2 regions of the Sphingomonas sp. Xoc002 genome follow, and region 1 is predicted to be linked to the other one. Evidence: riboswitches for the same ligand, from Rfam matches in the RefSeq annotation. Region 1 holds a riboswitch; the other holds the start of a gene.

Region 1 (9,774 bases):
GCGTGACCCATCTGGTCGACGCCACCCATCCCTTTGCGGCGCAGATCAGTGCCAATGCGATTGCGGCGGCGGAGTTGGCGGGCGTCCCCCTTCTCGCGCTGACCCGGCCCGAATGGGTAGAGACGCCCGGCGACCGCTGGACCCGCGTGGCGGATATCGAACAGGCGGTGGCCGCACTCGGCTCCGATCCGGCGCGCGTCTTCCTGGCGCTCGGGCGTCAGACCATCGGCGACTTCGCCAGCGCGCCGCAGCATTTCTACCTGCTCCGCTTCGTCGATGCCGCCGCACCGCCCGCACTGCCCCGCCACCATCTGGTCGTGGACCGAGGTCCCTTTACGCTGGCTGGCGAACTGGCGCTGCTGCGCGAACATCAGATCGAAGGGATCGTGGCCAAGAATGCAGGTGGCTCCGGCGCACGGGCGAAGCTCGATGCGGCACGCGAAATCGGGTTGCCGGTCGTCATGATCGACCGACCCTTCATTCCGCCCCGCCCGCAGGTCGGCAGCGTCGCGGCCGTGCTGGACTGGCTGGATCACGGCGTCGTCCGGGGGGTGTAGAGGATCGGGCGCCCCGCGTGCGGGATCATCCGCGTGCGGCTGGAGCCGATGATGATGACGGTGCGCATATCGGCCATCTCGCCCCGCGCTTGCGGAAGCGGCACGATGCGCAAATGCTCCTCGGGTGTGGAGACGGCGCGGGCGAACAGCACCGGGCGGTCATCCCCGCATGTCTCGCGCAACAGCGCAAAGGCGGCATCCAGCGCATCGGGCCGCGCCTTCGACCGGGGATTGTAAAGCGCGATGGCGAAATCCGCCTCCGCCGCCAGCGCCAGCCGCCGCTCGATCAGTGCCTGGGGCTTCAGGTTATCCGACAGGTTGATCGCGCAGAAATCATGGCCCAGCGGCGCGCCCGCCCGCGCGCTCGCCGCCAGCATCGCGGTGATGCCGGGCAAGACGCGGATGTCGAGATCGTGCCAGCGCGCAGGATCTTCCTCGACCCGCTCGAAGATCGCCGCCGCCATCGCGAACACCCCCGGATCGCCCGAGGATACGACGACGACGCGGCAGCCCGCCTCCGCCATCTCCAGCGCATGGAGCGCGCGGTCGCGCTCGACCCGGTTGTCGCTGGCATGGCGGGTCAGGCCGGGCCGCTCTGGGACGCGCGCGACGTAAGGAATATAGCCGACGACATCGGTCGCCTCGGCCAGCGCCGCCGATACCTGGGGCGTGACCATCGCCTCCGCGCCCGGCCCGAGCCCGACGACGATCAGCCAGCCGCTCATGGCCGCCGCCCCTGTCCGTGGATCAGCGCGATCGAGAAATAGGGGGCGGGAGCATCCTCCACCTCTGCCAGTCGGCGGACCCGTTCCCCGGCCTGGGCGGCATGTTCGACCAGCCAGGCCTGCTCGGTCCGCCCCGCCGCCGCGATCGCGCGGCGCAGCTTGGGCAAGTGGCGGCCGATCTTCATCACGACCAGCGCGTCGGTCTCGGCGATGCGGCGGGTCAGCTCCGGCTCGGGCAAGGTCGCCATCGCGACGGTCAGCACGTCGTCGCCCCAGGTGATCGGCGCGCCGCTGGCGGTCCAGGCGCCCGACATGCCGGTGATGCCGGGCACCACCGTGACGGGCACATGATCCTTCAACCGGCTGTGCAGGTGCATGAACGAGCCGTAGAAGAACGGATCGCCCTCACACAAGACCACCACATTCTCGCCGCCCTGCACCAGCGACAGGATATGCGCGGTGCACTGCGCGTAGAAGGCGGACAGGTACTCATTGTAGCGCGGGTCGGTGAACAGGATCTCGGTCGTGACCGGATAGTCCATCGGATATTCGACCACATCGCCCCGCAGCATGCCCTCGACGATGGTGCGCGCATGGCCGCGCCGTCCGGCCTTGCGGAAGTACGCGACATGCCGCGCCCCGCGCACCAGCCGGTCGGCGCGCACGCTCATCAGGTCCGCCGCGCCCGGCCCCAGGCCCACACCGTGAACGGTCCCCGTCATTCGGCGCGGCTCGCCAGCGCGTTGATCGCCGCCACCGTGATCGCGCTGCCGCCGGGACGGCCCTTCACGATGGCGCACGGGACCGGCTGCGCTTCCCACAGCGCATCCTTCGACTCCATCGCGCCGACGAAACCGACAGGACAGCCGATGATCGCCGCCGGGCGCGGGCAGTCGGGGTCTTCCAGCATGGTCAGCAGATGGAAGAGCGCGGTCGGCGCATTGCCGATCGCCACCAGCGCGCCTGCCAGATGCGGCCGCCACAGCTCCAGCGCGGCGGCGGAACGGGTCGTGCCCATTTCCTTGGCGAGCGCGGGCACGGCGGGATCGCGCAGCGTACAGATCACCGGATTATCGGCGGGCAGCCGGGCACGCGTGACCCCCTCGCTGACCATATGCGCGTCGCACAGGATCGCCGCGCCGTTCACCAGCGCCTGCCGCCCCGCCACCGCGAAACCGGCCGAGAAATGGATCGACGGCGCCAGTTCGACCAGCCCGGCGGCATGGATCATGCGCACCGCGACCGGCTCTTCCTCCGTATCGAAGCGGGCCAGCTCCGCCTCGGCGCGGATGATGGCGAAGGACTGGCGATAGATCGCCGCGCCATCGGTTTCATAAGTGTACGGCATCAACAGGCTCCGAAAAGCGCGACCGCCCGCTCGGGCGTCAATCCGGTGTGAAGGGGCGCGGCCCCGGCGCGGGCGTGTCTGGCCAGATCGAAAGCCCCCTCCCGCCCGGTCAGCACCCAGTCCGCCGCCCGTGCCCGTGCGCAGCCCTTCGCGCAACCCGAGACGTGCAGGCGTCCGTCGATCAGCGGTGCGAGCCGGACGGCCACCTCACGGGTTTCGACACTCGCCTGCGGACAGGCGGGCGCGCCGACACAGGCATCGATATGCAGGATGGGACTGTCGGCGAGCAGCATGTCGGCGGCGGGGGCCGGTGCGATGCCTTCCGCGATCAACAGCCGCCAAGGGGTAAGGCGCAGGGCGCAACCATGCGTGCGAACGAATGCCGCCAGTGACGCGGCGTCGATCCGGCCGAAGGGCAGCCCATAGACCGCCCCGATCGGATGCGCGCCCGGCTGCATCGGTTTGCCGGATGCGGGTACGGCGTCGCCTTGGGCCCAGTCGGGCAGGGCCACCTTGTGGCGCGCCATTCGCCCGGCCGCGTGTCCGCCGCTTTCGCTGAACCAGTGCGCCAGCCGAATCAGGGCGTCGACCGCGTTGGACCGCGTCACGACGACACCGCTCGACCGCCCATCCCCACGCAGCGCCAGGGTGCCAGTGGCGGTCCTCTCGATACGGAAATCCCCGGGCGCATCCGTTACTATCGGCGACGGCCCCGCATCGATGATAAAGCCCACCTTGCCCGGCAGTTCGGGCAGTTCGGCCAGGCGCGCCCGCAATTCGCTGGCGATGGCATGACTATCGTCGCCCTCACGCCAATCCGGGTTGACAAGGATCGCCCCCCGCCCCTCCGACACCGGATCGGGATCGACCAGCCCCAACGCCTGCAACTCCGCCAACAGCATGGGCCAGCCGGCCTCGGTCACACCCCGGATTTGCAGGTTCGCACGGACCGTCAGGTCGATCTGGCCATTGCCGTGGCGGATCGCGCCCGCGCACAGCCCTTCGGCCTGTTCCGCCGTCAACCGTCCCAGCGGCGGGCGAACGCGGACCAGCAGCCCGTCGCCCGCCATCATCGGCCGGAATGCATCGGGGCACCAGCCCTTGACCACGAAGCCGGTCATGCCGCGCCGTCCAGCATCGCGAGCACCGAATTGCGCCGCGTCGGCCACAGCCCCGCCGCATGAAGCGCCGCAAAGCGCGCCTCCATCGCCTTCAACGCCGCCGGGTTTGCCTGCGCCATGAAGTCGCGCACGGCATCCTGCGCCAAGGTCGCGTCCCAATACAGGTCGATCAGCGCGGCGGGCACGGCCTCCGCCAGATGCGCGAAGCTACCCAGATGGTCGAGCGTCGCGGCGATCTCCGCCGCGCCCCGGAAACCATGCGCCATCATCCCCGCCACCCAGCACGGATTGGCGGCGCGGGCATGGACGGTGCGCGCGATCTCCTCGGCCAGCGTCCGCGCCTTGGGGTTGGCGGGATCGCGCGTGTCGAGATGATAGAGCGCCGCCGCGCCCTCCCCCAAAGCCACGCGCGCCGCTGCGAAACCCGCCTGATGCGCGGCATAATCGGCGGCGAGCAGCAGATCGCTTTCGGGCAGGTCGTGGAGATGGACGAACGCCTGCGCCGCCGCCACCCGCGCGGCGATCCCCTCCGCATCGCGCCGGTCGCCATCGTCGAGCGCGGTCGCCGAGGCGGCAAGCCAGCTCTGCCCCGCCTCGATCCGTGCCGCCTCGTCATAGTCCGCATTCGAATCCAGCCCGATGCCATAGCGTCCCGGCGCCGGGCCATAGACGCGCGGTGTCGCCTGTCCGAGAAACGGATTCCAGTCCGGCGCTTCGTCCCGCTGGCCGAGCGCGCGCACCGCCTGCCCGAACAGCGCGACCAGATGCGGGAAGGCGTCGCGGAACAGCCCCGAGACGCGCAACGTCACATCGACGCGCGGCCGGTCGAAGCGCATCAGCGGCATCACCTCGAACCCCGTCACCCGCTCGGAACGGTGGTCCCAGACCGGCTCGACCCCGATCAGGTGCAGCGCCATGGCGAATTCCTCGCCCGCCGTGCGCATCGTCGCCGATCCCCACAGATCGACGATCAGGGTGCGCAGGTGATCGCCCTCCTCCTGCATATGGCGGCGGATCAGTTCCTCGGCGAGCTTGACGCCCTGAAGATGCGCGGCCCGGCTCGGCACCGCACGCGGATCGATGGCGTAAAGGTTGCGCCCCGTGGGCAGCACATCGGCACGCCCGCGATAGGGCGAACCCGAAGGCCCCGCCGGAACGCGCTTTCCATCCAGCCCGGCGAGCAACCCCGCCCGCTCCGCCGCGCCCTGCTCACCGCGCCCGAAGACGTGCAGGCCTTCGCCGAACTGGCTGTCCTTCACGTCGCAGACGAATGCGTCGATCCGGGCGAGCGGATCCTCCGCCCCCGCCAGCCCCAGCGTCTCGCCCAGGCCGACGCTGTCCGCCTCCTCGGCAATGCTGGTGCGCAGCCGATCGCGGCGGGCGGGGTCGAGGCCGTCGGCATTGGCATATTCGTCGAGCAGCGCCTCCAGCCGCCCCAGCCCCGCGCCGGTCTCCGGCTGCATCAGCGCCGGGGGGACATGGCCGATCGTCACCGCGCCCAGCCGCCGCTTGGCCTGCGCCGCCTCGCCCGGATCGTTGACGATGAAAGGATAGAGCACCGGCCAGTCGCGGGTCAGCGCCTCAGGCCAGCAGGCGCCGGACAGTGCGACCGCCTTGCCTGGCAGCCACTCCAGCGTGCCATGCGCGCCGACATGGACCAGCGCATCGATCCCCCGCGCACGGAGCCAGAGATAGAAGGCGACATAGGAATGGCGCGGGCAGCGCGAAAGGTCGTGATACTCGTCCGCCCGAGCCTCGCGTCGCCCGCGCTCGGGCTGGAGCGCGACGATCGCCTTGCCGAGCATGAGGGCGGGGAATTGGAACTGGTCGCTCTCGACCAGCGGGTCCTCCTCGACCGCGCCCCAGCTTTCGGCAAGGTCGGCGCGCAGACTTTCGGGAAGAGCGGCCAGCGCCTCGCGATAGGCGGCGACGGGCCAGGCGATCCGGTTGCCGAGCAGCGCGGCGGGCAGATCGGCCTGCGGTTCCAGATCATAACCCGCCTCGCGCAGATCGGCGAGGATCGCCGCCGTCGAGGCGAAGCCGTCCAGCCCCACCGCATGCGCCGCCTGCCAGTCCTTGCCCGGATAGGTCGACAGCAGGATCGCGAGGCGCCGCTCCGCCGCCGGGGTCGCCGCCAGCCTCGCCCAGCCCGCCACCTTGTCCGCCACCGCCGCGATCCGCTCGGGCTCGGCGCGGTGGAGACGCAGCGCGACGTCGAAATCGGGGTCGCGCTCTCCCGGCTGCTTGAAGCTGATCACCCCCGCGAACAGGCGCCCGTCGATCTCGGGCAGCACGACATGCATGGCGAGGTCGGCAGGCGACAGGCCGCGCGCGGCACCCTCCCAGCCCGCCCGGTCGCTGGTGGCGAGCGCAACCTGGAACACCGGCACGCCCGCGCCGTCGAGCGGGGTGGCGTCGTCCTCGCCGCGTGCCGAGAAGGCGGTGGCGTTGACGATCGCGGCGGGGGTGAGAGCCTTGACCCAGCGCGCGACCCAGGGGCCTGCGCCCTCAGCCTTCAGCGAGGGGACGAACAGGGCGACGGGGTCGAAGCCACATTCGGCCAGGGCGGCGTGGAGGGCGGCGATGGGTTCGAGGTCGGTGGCGGCGAGATAGGCTCGGTAGAAGGCGATGAGGACGCGGGGGCGAGCTGTGATCAGCAGGGTCGCGGCCGGGCAAAATAGGCCTCCTGGCATCCACCCTCCGACGGGCGGCACCTCAAAGCCCCTCTCCCGGCAGGGGGAGGGGTTGGGGAGGGGCAAGGCCGCAAGCGACGTCGCTTGTGGAGACGGCCCTCCCCCATCCCAGTTGCGGGTGAACGATGCCCCGCATCGTTCAGGCCATGCCGGGGGCATGGCCGACCCGCAACTCGCTTGCGGGAGGGGCGTGAGCGGGGAAGTCGTGCCGAGCAAAAGCCCCTCTCCCGGCGGGGGGAGGGCTTGGGGAGGGGCAAGGGCCGCAGGCGATTCCGCCGCCAATGTGCTTAGAGCCATCGCAGCCGCCTGAGCTCCGCCCGCATCGCACAGCGCCGTCAACCGCCGAACTATCGCCTCCCCCACGGTCGACGCCGCCATCAACCGCCGGTCCTCGCGCCCGTCCGCCGCCAGCACCGCCAGCGCGATACCGCGCTCGCACGCCAGCCGCTCGACCTCGCGCAGGCCGTATTCCCAGTACGCCGCGCCGCCGATCAGCCGGATCAGGATCGCCTTCGCATGCGCCAGGGTCTGCTCGACATAGGTGTCGACAGACAGCGGATGGACCAAGGCCGCCAGATTGGCGAGCCGCAGCGACCAGGAAAATCCCCCCGCCCGCCAGCCCGCCGCAAAGGCGCTGAGGTCGCTGTCGGAGAAGGACAGCACGACCACGTCACCGGGGCGCTGCCCCAGATCCTGTGGAACGGCCTGTTCCTCCAGCCCATGGCTCTCGCGAAAGACGAGATGCACGTATTCAGCCCTTCAGCACGGCCTCGATCGAAGGCCGGTCGATGCGGTCATGCTCGGCGATGACCACCACTTGCGTGCCGCGCGGCTCGCCCGCGCCCCAGGGGCGGTCATAGCTGGTGCGCACCCGGCGGCCGACCGCCTGGACCAGCAGCCGCATCGGCTTGCCCGCGACCGCCGCATAGCCCTTCACGCGCAGGATATCCTGCTGTTCGGCCAGCGCCACGATCCGCGCGGCGATCGCCTCGGGGCTCTCCACCTCGCCCAGCATCACCGAAATGCTGTCGAAATCGTCATGCTCGTGATCGTCCGCGCCGTCATGGTGCGAGGGGCGTGCGGCGATGTCGTCCTCGGCGGCGGCTTCCAGGCCCAGCACGATCTCGGCGGAGACGATGCCGTCGACCGCCTCGACCATCGGCAGCGGGCGCGGCGCCTCGGCGGCGATGATTTCGCGAGCCTTGGCGACACCCTCCGGCCCGGCGAGGTCCGCCTTGGTCAACAGGACGATATCGGCGCAGGCCAGCTGGTCCTCGAAAACCTCCGACAGTGGCGTTTCATGGTCGAGGCTGGGGTCGGCGGCGCGCTGCGCCTCGACCGCGTCGAGATCGGGGGCGAAGCGCCCCGCAGCCACCGCCTCGGCATCGGCCAGCGCCACCACGCCGTCGACGGTGATGCGCGAGCGGATGGCGGGCCAGTCGAACGCCTTGAGCAACGGCTTGGGCAGCGCCAGACCCGAGGTCTCGATCAGGATGTGATCGGGACGCGGCTCCATCGCCAGCAGCTTCTCGACCGTGGGAATGAAGTCGTCGGCGACGGTGCAGCAGATGCAGCCGTTTGCCAGCTCGACGATATTCTCCGCCGGGCAATCGGGGATCGCGCAGGACTGGAGGATGTCGCCGTCGACGCCCAACGTGCCGAATTCGTTGACCACCACCGCCAGGCGACGGCCGCCGGCGTTGCGGATCAGATGGCTGATAAGCGTGGTCTTGCCCGCGCCCAGAAAGCCGGTAACGATGGTGACGGGGACCTTGGAAAGGTCACGCATGGTAATTCTCCGACGCGCCGGACGAGCGAGCGCGGACACGGGGCCGATCGCCGGAGCGGTGACGGACGGGCGCGCGACATGCGTCCACCCCGCTGAACCGGCGACCGATGCGGCCCCGGCCGCATGGCTTCGTCGCTCCCCGACGGAGAACCGTGCCCCAACCACCCCCTGGGTCCAGGCAAGAGCGACCATGACGCCGGCAGGTCTCCTGGCTCGCGGGTCAAAGCGAAGGGATGCGCCTTCCCGGATCGCTCCAGTGGCCGTGCCTCGAATGGGCACCAGCATCGCTCGCTCACCGCTTACAGTTGCAGGGACAGCCGGGGATTTGCACCCCATTCCCGTTTGAAGCCCTTGCGGGCACCGGCGCGATCTTCGGACGGCTTATCACCCTCCGATCAGCGGCATTTATCCCGCCGCGCCGGGCTTGGCAATTCGCGCCTCCATCGCCGCGAACCCGCGCCAGCGATAAAGGAGGAAGCTCGCGCCCCAGCAGACCACGAACAGCCCGACGATGGCGAAACCCAGCACGTTGAAATGCTCGGCCAGCGCGCCCGCATAGCGGAACGGCCCCGCCGTCCAGCCGAACCGCTCGGCGAGCAAGGCGGTCGCCTGGATGCCGCCGATCACCAGCGCAACCAGTGCAGACACCAGAGTGATCGTCATGTTGTAGTAGAGCTTACGCAGCGGATGGACGAACGCCCACTCATAGGCGCCCAGCATCACCAGCCCGTCGGCGGTGTCGATCAACGCCATGCCGACCGCGAACAGCACCGGGAATACCAGGATCGTCGCCAGCGACACGCCGTCCGCCGCGTGCGAACCCGACAGGCCCAGGATCGCCACCTCTGTCGCGGTGTCGAAGCCCAGCCCGAACAGGAACCCCAGCGGCGCCATGTGCCAGCTGCGCCGGATCAGCCGGAAGAGCGGCCGGAACAGACGCGACAAAGGCCCCTGCCCCGAAAACATCATGTCGGCATCGGCCGCCGCCATCGGCTCGCCGCGTGCGACCCGGCGGAAACGGGTCCAGACATCGCGCAGGATGATCAGGTTCATGATCGCGATGGCGAACAGGAAACTCGCCGAGACGATGGTGGCGATGGTCCCGCCGCTCTGGCCGAACGCCTCGAAGTCGGACAGGGTGCTGGCGGCCAGCGCCACGGTGGTCGCGGCGATCAGGACGATGGCGGAATGGCCGAGCGCGAACCACAGGCCGACCGCGATCGGCCGCTGGCCGTCCTGCATCAGCTTGCGCGTGACATTGTCGATGGCGGCGATGTGATCGGCATCGACCGCATGGCGCAGCCCCAGGCTGTAGGCGAGCAAAGCCGTGCCCAGCATCAGGCTGTTGCCCGCAAAGACGCTGAGCGCCCAACCCCAGACGGCGATATTCACGACGATCAGCGCGCTCATCAACAGGGTGACGCGACGCTTCAACGATGGTCGGGCGGAAACTTCGGACATGGGCGGATCATGCCTTAACGGCGCCGTTGCGACTCAGGCCGACCTTCCGCTGTCGCGGTCGTCCCCCACCTTCGACGGGC
Region 2 (9,774 bases), 1.1 Mb from region 1:
TCAACCCGCAGACCGCCGCCAAGCTGCTGCCGCCGCTCGGCCGCTGGCGCCGGTTCGACGCCAAGCGCTCGGCCCTGATGCGTGCCGAGCTGGTGCGGATCGTCGAGACGCCGGGCCTGTCGAAGGATCTGTTCGAGCAGGCGTCGAAGAGCCTGGACTAACCTTATTCCTCCCCTTGCAGGGGAGGTGGCAGGCACAGCCTGACGGAGGGGTGTCCCGCTCTCGATATGGCGACACCCCTCCACCGTCCTTCGGATGGTCCCCTCCCCTTACAGGGGAGGAATGTTACTGGGCCTTGGCGGTCAAAAACCCTTCCATCACGATCCAGCGATAAAAGGCGTCGAACCAGCCGGTGCTGGTCGTCTTCTTCGGATACATGCCGAAGCCGTGGCCGCCCTGGCCGTAGAGATGGAACTCGACCGGCTTCTTCGCGGCCATCCACTGGTCGATCAGCCCGAAGCCTTTGCCCGCGAACAGCGGATCGTCGGCGGCGATCGCGGCGAACATCGGCGGCGCGTTGGCGGGCACCGTCATCGGCTGAAGCGGGCCATAGATGTCGCCGATAAAGGCGGGCTTGGCCTGTCCGTCGAGGACGGTCGCGACGGTCAGCATCGCACCCGCCGAAAAGCCGACCATGCCGACGCGGGTCGGATCGACCTTCCACTCGCCCGCCCGCTGGCGGACCAGCGCGAAGGCGGCGCGGGAATCAGCGATCTGGGGCGCGAGGCCCTTCAACGCCTCATCCGGGTTTGGCCGCGCGGCGGGGCGCGCCACGCTGGAGAACATCGCCGCCATCGATTTTTCGAACTCGCCCATATCGGCGGGCGTCTGGTTCAGCCGGTATTTCAGGACGAAGGCGGCAATGCCGCGATCGGCCAGCGCCTTGGCCACGTCCCAGCCTTCGTTCTGCATCGACAGGGTACGGAAACCGCCGCCGGGCGCGACGATGACGGCGGCACCGGTCGCCTTGGCGGGATCGGGCAGGAAGGGGGTGAGCGTCGCCTCGGTCACGTTGCGGGCGAACACGCTATTATACTGGCTGTGCCAGCTTTCCTTGTTCTTCGCACCCGGCAACGGCCCGGTGTTCAGCGGAATGGCGGTCGGCTGTGCGGGTATGGCGATCGGTGCCATCTTGTCGGCCTGCGCCATGGCAGGTGCCGCCACCGAGAGCGTTAGCAAAGCGGCCAGCGCATGGCCGGCCCAGCGTTTGGACTTCATATCCCCTCCTGTCCTCCGTGGGTTATGTCCCTACGGTCGGACGGGGATGGTACGCTTCGCGGCGTAGGGCGCAAGGGGTAATGTTAAGGCTAACAATTTGGGTTAGTGGGGGGCGTGGGTTTCGACTGCGCTCACCCTGAGCGAGGTCGAAGGCCAAGGGAAACCCTCAGAACAACCGCCCCCCATTGGGTACAGGCAAATCCGGCGCGATCAGCACCACCTGCCCCTCCGCATCGGGAAAGCCCAGGGTCAGCACCTCGGACATCATCGGCCCGATCTGGCGCGGCGGAAAATTGACCACCGCCGCCACCTGCCGACCGACCAGGGTCTCCGGCGTATAATGCCGCGTGATCTGCGCCGAGGAGCGCTTCACGCCGATCACATCGCCGAAATCGATCGTCAGCTTGATCGCGGGCTTGCGCGCTTCGGGGAAAGGTTCGGCGGCGATGACGGTGCCGACACGGATGTCGACCGCCAGGAAATCCTCGATCCCGATACGGGTGGCGGGGGCGTCAGAAGTCGACATTGTCGTAATGCGACGGCGGGGTGACCATCTCCATCCGCTCGGACAGCAACGGGCGGAAGGAGGGGCGGCTTTTCAGCCCGCGATACCAGCGCGCGGTCTGTTCATGCCCCTTCCAGTCGATGCCGCCCAGATAGTCGGCGACCGAAATCTGCGCCGCCGCCGCCAGATCGGCGAGACTCATCGTCGCCCCGCCCAGCCAGTTGCGATGGTCGAGCAGATAATCGGTGTAATCGAGATGCCCGACCGCCGCCTTCATCGCCTCGCGTAGGCCCTTGGCATCGGGGCTGCCGGTGCGCGCGACGCGCTTGACCATGCGTTCGTGAAGCAGCGGGCCGGTCACGTCCTGATAGAAATGCGTGTCGAACCACGTCACCAGCCGCCGGATTTCGGCGCGACCGACGGCGGTGCCGTTGATCATCGCCGACTTTTCGACCGTTTCCTCGAAAAACTCGCTGATCGCCATCGAGTCGACCAGCAGCACGCCACGCTCCTCATCGACCATCACCGGGGTTTGCCCGGCAGGGTTCATGTCGAGAAACTCGTCGCGCCGCTGCCATGGCGACTCGCGCACCAACTCGTATCCGACGCCCTTCTCGCCCAGCAACAGCCGGACCTTGCGCGAAAAGGGACAGAGCGGGAATTGGTAGAGTTGCCACATGCCGCCCACTTAAGCGGGCGGAACGCGCGACGCCAACCCCGATGGCGTGCTTTTCACCCTTTCCCGCGCGCAGGGCGACGCTTTCATCTTTTTCCGCGCGCGGGGCGACGCAGGCGCCGCTGCCCAAGCACGACACCGCTGATCGACAGCACCAAACCGGCCAGCGACCAGAGCCACATCCAGCCGGTCCAGACCCCATGATGCGCGGTCAGCCACGGCCAGTCCCAGGTGTGGAGCAGCGTATAGACCCAGCGATAGGCGCGCCGTACTTGGTCCTGCCGCTCGACAAGCGCTCCGCTGTCGGGATCGACATAAAGCCAGGTCGCCGCCGCATCGTCGAACCGCAACCGCCAGAGCGGCAACCGCGTCGCGTCGGTCCAATAGAAGTCGGGTCGCGCCAGCCACTCGCGCGCCACCCGCCGTCCGCCCGGCACCAGCATCGCCGCGCGTAACGGATCGGCGGCCTGGGCGGGGGCTAGCGTCGCCTGCTCCAGCCAGTGCGGATGCGGCGCGGCACGATCGATCGCGATCCGCGCGAACCCCGCGTCCCCGCTCCACTCGACCGTGCGGGCATCCGGTGCGATCCGGGCCAACCGGTTCAGGTCGTGCGGTTGCCCCGCCTGCCCGGCATAGGCCCGCATCATCGCGGCAGGCGACTCGCCCCCGGCAAAGGCGTGCCCCGGATCGACCGACAGCCAGCCGCTGACGATCCAGCTGGTCAGCATCGCAGCCCCCGCCAGCCCGCTGACATGGTGCCAGAGCATCCAGCCGCGATAGGGCGTCACCCGCCCGCCCCGATAGCGCCGCCGCCCGGCGCGCAGCCGCAATATGCCGACCCACAGGCCGGTCAGCGCCACCGCGATGCACGGGCCCGCCACCCACATCACCGCCTGCCGCCAAGTCTCGCGGTCGCGGCGCAATAGGGTCGGGTATATCCAGTGCGGCACCGAGCCCAGCCAGTTCCAGAACCGCTGGCCCCGTGTCGTCCGCTGCACCGGCTGGCCGGTCAGGCTGGAGATATAAAGTTCGGTCCCCGCCGCATCGGCCAGCGCGATCTTCCACAAGGGGCGATGCCGGTCGAAACCGTTCGCCACCGTCCATTGGTCGTCTGCGATCCGCTCGGCATGGCGGACCGGCCCTGCAAACCGCGTGGCGACGCGTGCGGCGAGGGCGGCATCGACGGGAGCGACCGCTCCGCCGTCCGCCGACAGGATGCGGGTGTCGCCATCACGGCTCTCGATCCGCCAGACCGGTGCGGCGTCGCGCATCTCCAGCGTGATCCGCCGGGCGTCGGGTGCCACGGGCGGTCGGCCGACCCGCGCCCAGTCGATCGGTTGCGCGTGCTTCCAGTTCTCCGCCGGGCGCAGCGACGGATAGGGCACGTAAAGCATCACCAGTCCGCTGGCGAACCATATGGCGAAGAACAGGCAGGTGACGATCCCGACCCAGCGATGGGTGAGGAAGGCGAGCCGCAATGCCGCCTTCCCCCAGGGCCGGTCAGAACCCCGCACGGACGCCGATGTCCAGCGCGCGCGGGCGACCCAATATCCATTGCTGGTCGCCATAGGCCGTCACCGCATAGGGTTTGTCGAACAGGTTATAGGCGCGGACATCGACCGCCAGATGCGGCGTCAGCGCATAGGACAAGGTCGTGTCCACCGTCGCATAGCCGGGGATGCGGAACGCCTCGCCATTGTCCGAAAAGCGACGCCCGACATAACGCAGCCCGGCGCGCGCCTGTAGCTTGGCCGTGGCATCCCAGCGCAGCCAGAGATTGGCCAGCGCCTCGGGCACGTTCGGCGGGGTGCGGCCGCTATAATCCACGCCGCCGGAGCGGAAATCGTCGAACCGCGCATCGAGCAGCGTGCCGTTTGCATCGATCCCGAAGCCCTGCGGCAGATCGAGCGTCACCGCCGCCTCGACGCCCTGCGACGATCGTTGCCCGACCTGCTCGACGGGGCTCGCCAGCGTGCGCTGGGCGAGCAACCCGGTCTTGACGATGCGATAGGCCGTCAGCGTGGCGGTGCCATGTCCGCTCGCGAACAGCCATTTGGCCCCCGCCTCGACCTGGTTCCCGCGCGCGTTGCTATACTGCACCTGCCCGGTCGACACGGTGGTCAGCGTGCCCAGCGGATCGACGCCCGTGGCATATTGCGCATAGAGCGACAGGGTCGGCACCGGTTGATAGACCAGCCCCGCGCGCCACGTCGCGTTGCGGAACGTCTTTTCCAGCACGAAGCGATCCGGCGTGGCGACGGTCCAGCGACGGACATTGTCCACCTCGTAACGGACGCCGCCGACCACCGACCATTTCGGGCCGAGCGTTACCCGATCCTCGGCAAACACCGCCAGTGCGGTGGTGCGGGTGCGATAGCGTGGGGCGATTCCCTGCGTATCGAGGAAATGACCGGGATCGAAGGCGAAGGGATCGACCGCATCGATCTGCTCGACCGAGCCGAAGTCGTTCTCATGGGTGAAGCGGACCAGATTGGCGTCCACCCCGACGACCAGCGCGTTGGCGATGCCCGGCGCGAGTCCCGTGCGCCACGTCACGCTGGCCTGATCGCCCCATTGGGTCAGGTCGTGACGGATGCCGTAATTGCTGCTCCGCCGGATCGTGGCCGGAATACCCGTCGATCCGTCCGCGCACGCGCCGCTCGCACCGACCCAGCAATAATTCTCCAGATTGCGCCAGAAACGGTCGCTGGTCAGGACATAGGCGATGTTGGACAGGCTGACCGCGCTGCTGGGACTCCAGTCGACCCGGATCGAGGCGCGGTCGTCGCGGTACCGCATCCGCCCGTCGCCGACATTATAGTTGCGATCCCGCCCCCGAAGGTCGAGCCGCCCGTCGATCAGCGGGGTGCCGAAATAGGGCATGGGCCGCTGGTCGCCATGATCGCCGCGCACCGTCACCGCCAGTGTCGCGGACGGCGACCAGCGCAACGTCCCCGACAGCGCGACGCTGTCCGACTGCCCCCGATCGACATAGCCGTCGGACCGGCGATAGCTGGCATCCACGCGGTAACCCAGTGTCGGTGTCAGCGGCCCGCCCAGCCCGGCGGCGGCGCGGAAACTGTCCTGCCCGCCAAAACCGATCTCGGCCTGGCCATGGGTCTGCGCGGTGGGCGCGCGCATTACGACATTGACCGCGCCGCCCAGCGCGCCCTGCCCGTAGAGGACCGAGGCAGGGCCGCCCAGCACATCGATCCGCTCGACCATCCAGGGATCGGTCGGGAAGGTGATCGTCCCCGCCGCCGGGAACAGCCGCACGCCGTCGACCAGTTGCAGCACCGATCCCTGCCCCGAAAAGCCGCGCGCGGCCAAGGCCGTGCCGCCATTGCCCGGATTGGCGACGCTCGACAGGCCGGGCGCGCGCGTCTCCGCCTCGACGATCGACACATCGCCGCGGGCGCGGATCGTCCCGCCGTCGAGCGATGCGATGCTGGCGGGCGTCTCCATCGGCGTCAGGCCCAGGCGACTGCCGGTGGCATTGGGTGTGTCGAGCGCCTGTTTCTCCCGCGTGCCGATCACCAGCACGGTGGCGTCGCCCCCCTGTTCCTCCGCCTTTTGCGCGCTTGCCTGCGTCGCCCCCAGCAGAAGCGCCGCGCCACCCCACAGGACCATAGGAACCTGTCCGAATCTGTTACGATATATCATTTCAAAGCCCATAGCGTCTTGTCGCGAACAAGCCGAGGCCTTGCCGCCCGATTTCGGGCAGCCGGGTGACCTGCGTGCGGCACGCCGTTTTCCGCATTCCACAGGGCCACCCATGCGCCTCCGCCACTTATGGCGTCGCTCGTCGGAACAGACCTAGCCTCGACCATCCCCTGGACCGGGCATGAGCGACCTGACGCCGGCAGGTCTCCTGGCTCACGGGTCGTCGCGGACGGATGCGCCTTCCCAGGTTGCCCCAGTGGCTGGATCGCCCATGGCCGATCCGTGCATCGCCGCTCACCGCTTACAGTTGCAGGGACAGCCGCGGATTTGGGGAGCCAAGCCCCCTCACCGTGTTCCCTTTTAATCTCCCTTGTCGGGAGAACCGGCGCGATCATATCGCCGGATCATTCCGGCCTCGTATCGCTACGCGGCGGCGACGGAGGGCGTCAAGCGGGATGAGGTCGCGGCGTCGTTGCGCTATGGCGGCGGCATGGCACGCAGGAACCGTTATCTGATCGCGACGATGCCCGATGGCTATGTGAAGACGATAGGCCCGACATCGCAGCCCTTCACCCATTATTGGCGGATCGTCGCCGATCTGGGCGGGGGCAGGACCGAAGTGTTCTGGGGCCATGCCAAGTCGCGCAAGGCGGCGGTGGCGAACGATGCCGCCATGGCGGAAGCGGTGCGGCAGCGCGGCTGGGTCGGGTATCGGTTCGAGGTCGTCGAACTGGTCGAGGCGGATGTGCCGCCTGAAACCATGAAGAAATCCTCCCCTGGCAGGGGAGGTGGCAGGGCGAAGCCCTGACGGAGGGGTGTCGCCCTCTCGATAGCGGGACACCCCTCCGACGCGCTGTGCGCGCCACCGCCCCTTTCAGGGGAGGAATATAATAAGGGCAGGGACGCATCGCCCCTGCCCTTCCCGTTACTTCTTCGGCTTGTCCTGGCCCGAGGCGTCGGACACGGCCGCACCGGCCGAACGCAGGTCGCGGCCTGCGCCGTTCACGGTGTTGCAGGCCGACAGGGTCAGGACGGCGAACAGGGTAGCACCCAGAGCGATCTTCTTGGTCATGACGATCTCCTCGAAAAAAGGGGGGTGCGGCGGGCCCGATACGCTGGCCCGCCGCGGGTACTCAGCGCAGACGACGGCGGCTGGCCGCCGTTGCGCCAAAGGCGGAGGCACCGGCGCCGACCAGCAGCGCGAGCACCAGGAGGAACGAGGTCTTGGCACCGGCGCCGGCGGCGGCATCGGCGGCCTGCTTGGCCTTGGCGACGGCTTCGTTCTTGGTCTGGACGAATTCGGCCTTGGCCTGATTCACCTGGGCCTGGGCCTGGTCGCGGCCGATCTTGCGCTGGGCGGCGACGATGTCGACCACGCGCGCTTCGGCCCGGGCGCCGTCCGCACCGCCGCGCGCCATGGCGGGCAGCTGCTTGGCGACTTCCTTCTGCGCCTGTTCCGGGGTCATCTGCGCCGGATCGGCGGGCGTTTCGGTCAGATATTTGGCGGCTTCGGCCTGCACGTCATTCTGATCGACGCCCGCGACCTGCGCGACCTTCGGAGCAGCCGCGCCCACGGTCGAACCGGCGGCACCCGCCACCGCGCCGACGGTACGGAACGCGCCACCGATGATCCCGCCGACCGCCGAGGTCAGCAGATACATGGTCAGGAGCAGGGTGACGCCCCACACGACCAGACCGTGGACCAGCGCATCGAACTTCTCGGTCACGCCCGACACGCGCGCCGCGGCATAGCCACCGGCGCCCAGCGCCACGACGGTGGTGATCAGCCAGTACAGGCCCGCCCCGATGCCGAAGCCCGCCGCGCCCGGCGTCGAACCCTGAACCGGGTCGACCATCGACAGGCCGATGCCGGTGCCGAGGATGCCCATCACCAGCTGGACCGCAACCGCGATCACCACACCGGCAAAGATCGCGCCCCACGAAATGCGACGGGTCGCGCGGACGATCGCGCCCTCTTCCACCGGCGCATAGCCGGGCGTTACATGCGTAGCCATATTCACTCCTGTTCTTTCGGTTCTTGGGCGGGACCGGCCTTTTTGGTGCGGGCCGCCGCCTCTTGTTCCTTGCGCCCCTGGCTGATGGCGGCGTCGTCGCCGATCAGCTTCCCGATCGTCTCGCGTGCCGCCCCTTTGGCATGACGCACGCGATCGGTCGGATTCCTGAAATTCTTGTCGCTCATGCGGGCACCTCCCGTCGGCCAAGCGCACCCTCGCCGTCGAAGCCGCGCGCATGCGCCCAGGCGGTGGCGGCGGTGCGGCGGTTGACGCCGATCTTGGCGTAGATGCGCGCGACATGGTTGCGCACCGTGTTGCCCGACACGCCCAGCGCCCGCGCGATGCTCTTGTCGTCCAGCCCGCGACAGATCAGGCCGAGCACCTCACGCTCGCGCGCGGTCAGGTCGTCCAGGCTCGCGCCGCCCAGTTCGTCCTGCGGCGCGCGCAGCCGGGCCAGCTTGTCCATGATCGACCGACTGAACCAGCTGGTGTCCTTCATCACCGCGTCGATCGCCTCGACCAGCTCCAGCTCGGTCGCCTTGCGCTGGGTGATGTCCTGGAACGCCCAGAGGACGCAGGTGTCGCCGCCCAGCGTGATCAGCTCGGTCGACACCAGGCAGTCGCTGCACCCGCCGTCCTTAGCGACGATCCGCGCCTCGACCCCGCGCAGGTCGCGACCGTCGTCGATCGCGGCCTCGATCTCGGCCTGTGCCGCGTCGTTCGCCCACAGCCCGACATCGGCCAGCGAGCGCCCGATGATCTCGGTCGTGCCATATCCGGTCAGCTCGGCGAAACTGGCATTGACCTCGCACAGCACATGGCCGTCGCGCGCACCGATCGCCATCGGCACCGGCGCCATCTGGAAGGTGCGGGTGAACCGCTCCTCGCTGTGGCGCAGCGCCGACTCGGCCTTTCGGCGCGGCTCCAGATCGGCGAAGGTGAACAACATGCAGGGCTGGTCCCCCATGTCGATCGGCTGGCCCGCAACGATGACCAGCTTGGTCCCGCCGCCCGGCAGCGCCAGTTCCGCCTCCATCTGCGGAATGGTCCGCCCCTCGGCCAGCCGCTCCTTCGCCAGCTCCAGCCGCTCGGCCCCGCGCAGCACGTCGATGTCGTAGACGGTCCGGCACAGCACCTGGTCGCGCGGAAATCCGGTCATCTCGACAAAGCCCTGGTTCACCTTGACGAACCGCAGATCGGCCAGACGACAGATGATCGCGGGCGCCGGGTTGGCGTTGAACGACTGTTCGAACCGATCCTCCGCCTCATAACGGGCGGTGACGTCCTGGATGATCAGGACGACGCAGGTCGGCTCGCCGTCATCGCGGTCGTTCAGCACCAGGCTGCGCACCTGATGGACCCAGCGCGGGTCCTTTTCGCCCTCGACCGCGACTTCGACCACCACCTCGGAGAAGGACTCGCCCGCCGCGACCCGCTCGACCGGATAGTCGTCGGCCTCCAGCCGGTGATTGTTCCGGTAGCGCAGGCGGAAGCGGCGGCGATACTCATCCACCGTCCGGCCCAGCTGTTCCAGGCGTTCGACCCCGTGCATCGCCAGCGCGGCGTCGTTCGCCCAGAGCAGGCTCTGGTCGGGATCGACCAGGATCACCCCCTCGTCCAGCCCCGCGACGATCTGTCGCAGGTGCCGGAGGTCGACGGTATCCCGCATGGTGGCAAGCGAGGGCGCCAAGCTGTCC

The links. A riboswitch is a leader RNA that binds a small molecule or an ion and turns the genes downstream of it on or off. The one in region 1 is predicted to bind cobalamin.
Region 2: linked by a shared signal. The riboswitch ahead of ACQR50_RS00815 (TonB-dependent receptor) and the one ahead of cobW (cobalamin biosynthesis protein CobW) in region 1 are both predicted to bind cobalamin.

Annotation. Positions count from the first base shown of each region.
Region 1 covers NZ_CP191175.1:2,972,024-2,981,797, forward strand. The annotation lists gene ACQR50_RS13550 (cobalt-precorrin-6A reductase) at 1-557, shown strand, start outside; gene cobJ (precorrin-3B C(17)-methyltransferase) at 533-1,282, opposite strand; gene cobI (precorrin-2 C(20)-methyltransferase) at 1,279-2,004, opposite strand; gene ACQR50_RS13565 (precorrin-8X methylmutase) at 2,001-2,630, opposite strand; gene ACQR50_RS13570 (cobalamin biosynthesis protein CobG) at 2,630-3,751, opposite strand; gene cobN (cobaltochelatase subunit CobN) at 3,748-7,191, opposite strand; gene cobW (cobalamin biosynthesis protein CobW) at 7,196-8,233, opposite strand; cobalamin riboswitch at 8,415-8,613, opposite strand; gene ACQR50_RS13585 (HoxN/HupN/NixA family nickel/cobalt transporter) at 8,639-9,694, opposite strand.
Region 2 covers NZ_CP191175.1:155,493-165,266, reverse strand. The annotation lists gene pepN (aminopeptidase N) at 1-161, shown strand, start outside; gene ACQR50_RS00835 (alpha/beta hydrolase) at 286-1,218, opposite strand; gene ACQR50_RS00830 (tRNA-binding protein) at 1,385-1,744, opposite strand; gene ACQR50_RS00825 (glutathione S-transferase family protein) at 1,731-2,402, opposite strand; gene ACQR50_RS00820 (PepSY domain-containing protein) at 2,486-3,913, opposite strand; gene ACQR50_RS00815 (TonB-dependent receptor) at 3,900-6,029, opposite strand; cobalamin riboswitch at 6,244-6,464, opposite strand; gene ACQR50_RS00810 (hypothetical protein) at 6,553-6,870, shown strand; gene ACQR50_RS00805 (entericidin A/B family lipoprotein) at 6,988-7,134, opposite strand; gene ACQR50_RS00800 (hypothetical protein) at 7,196-8,077, opposite strand; gene ACQR50_RS00795 (hypothetical protein) at 8,080-8,262, opposite strand; gene ACQR50_RS00790 (PAS domain S-box protein) at 8,259-9,746, opposite strand.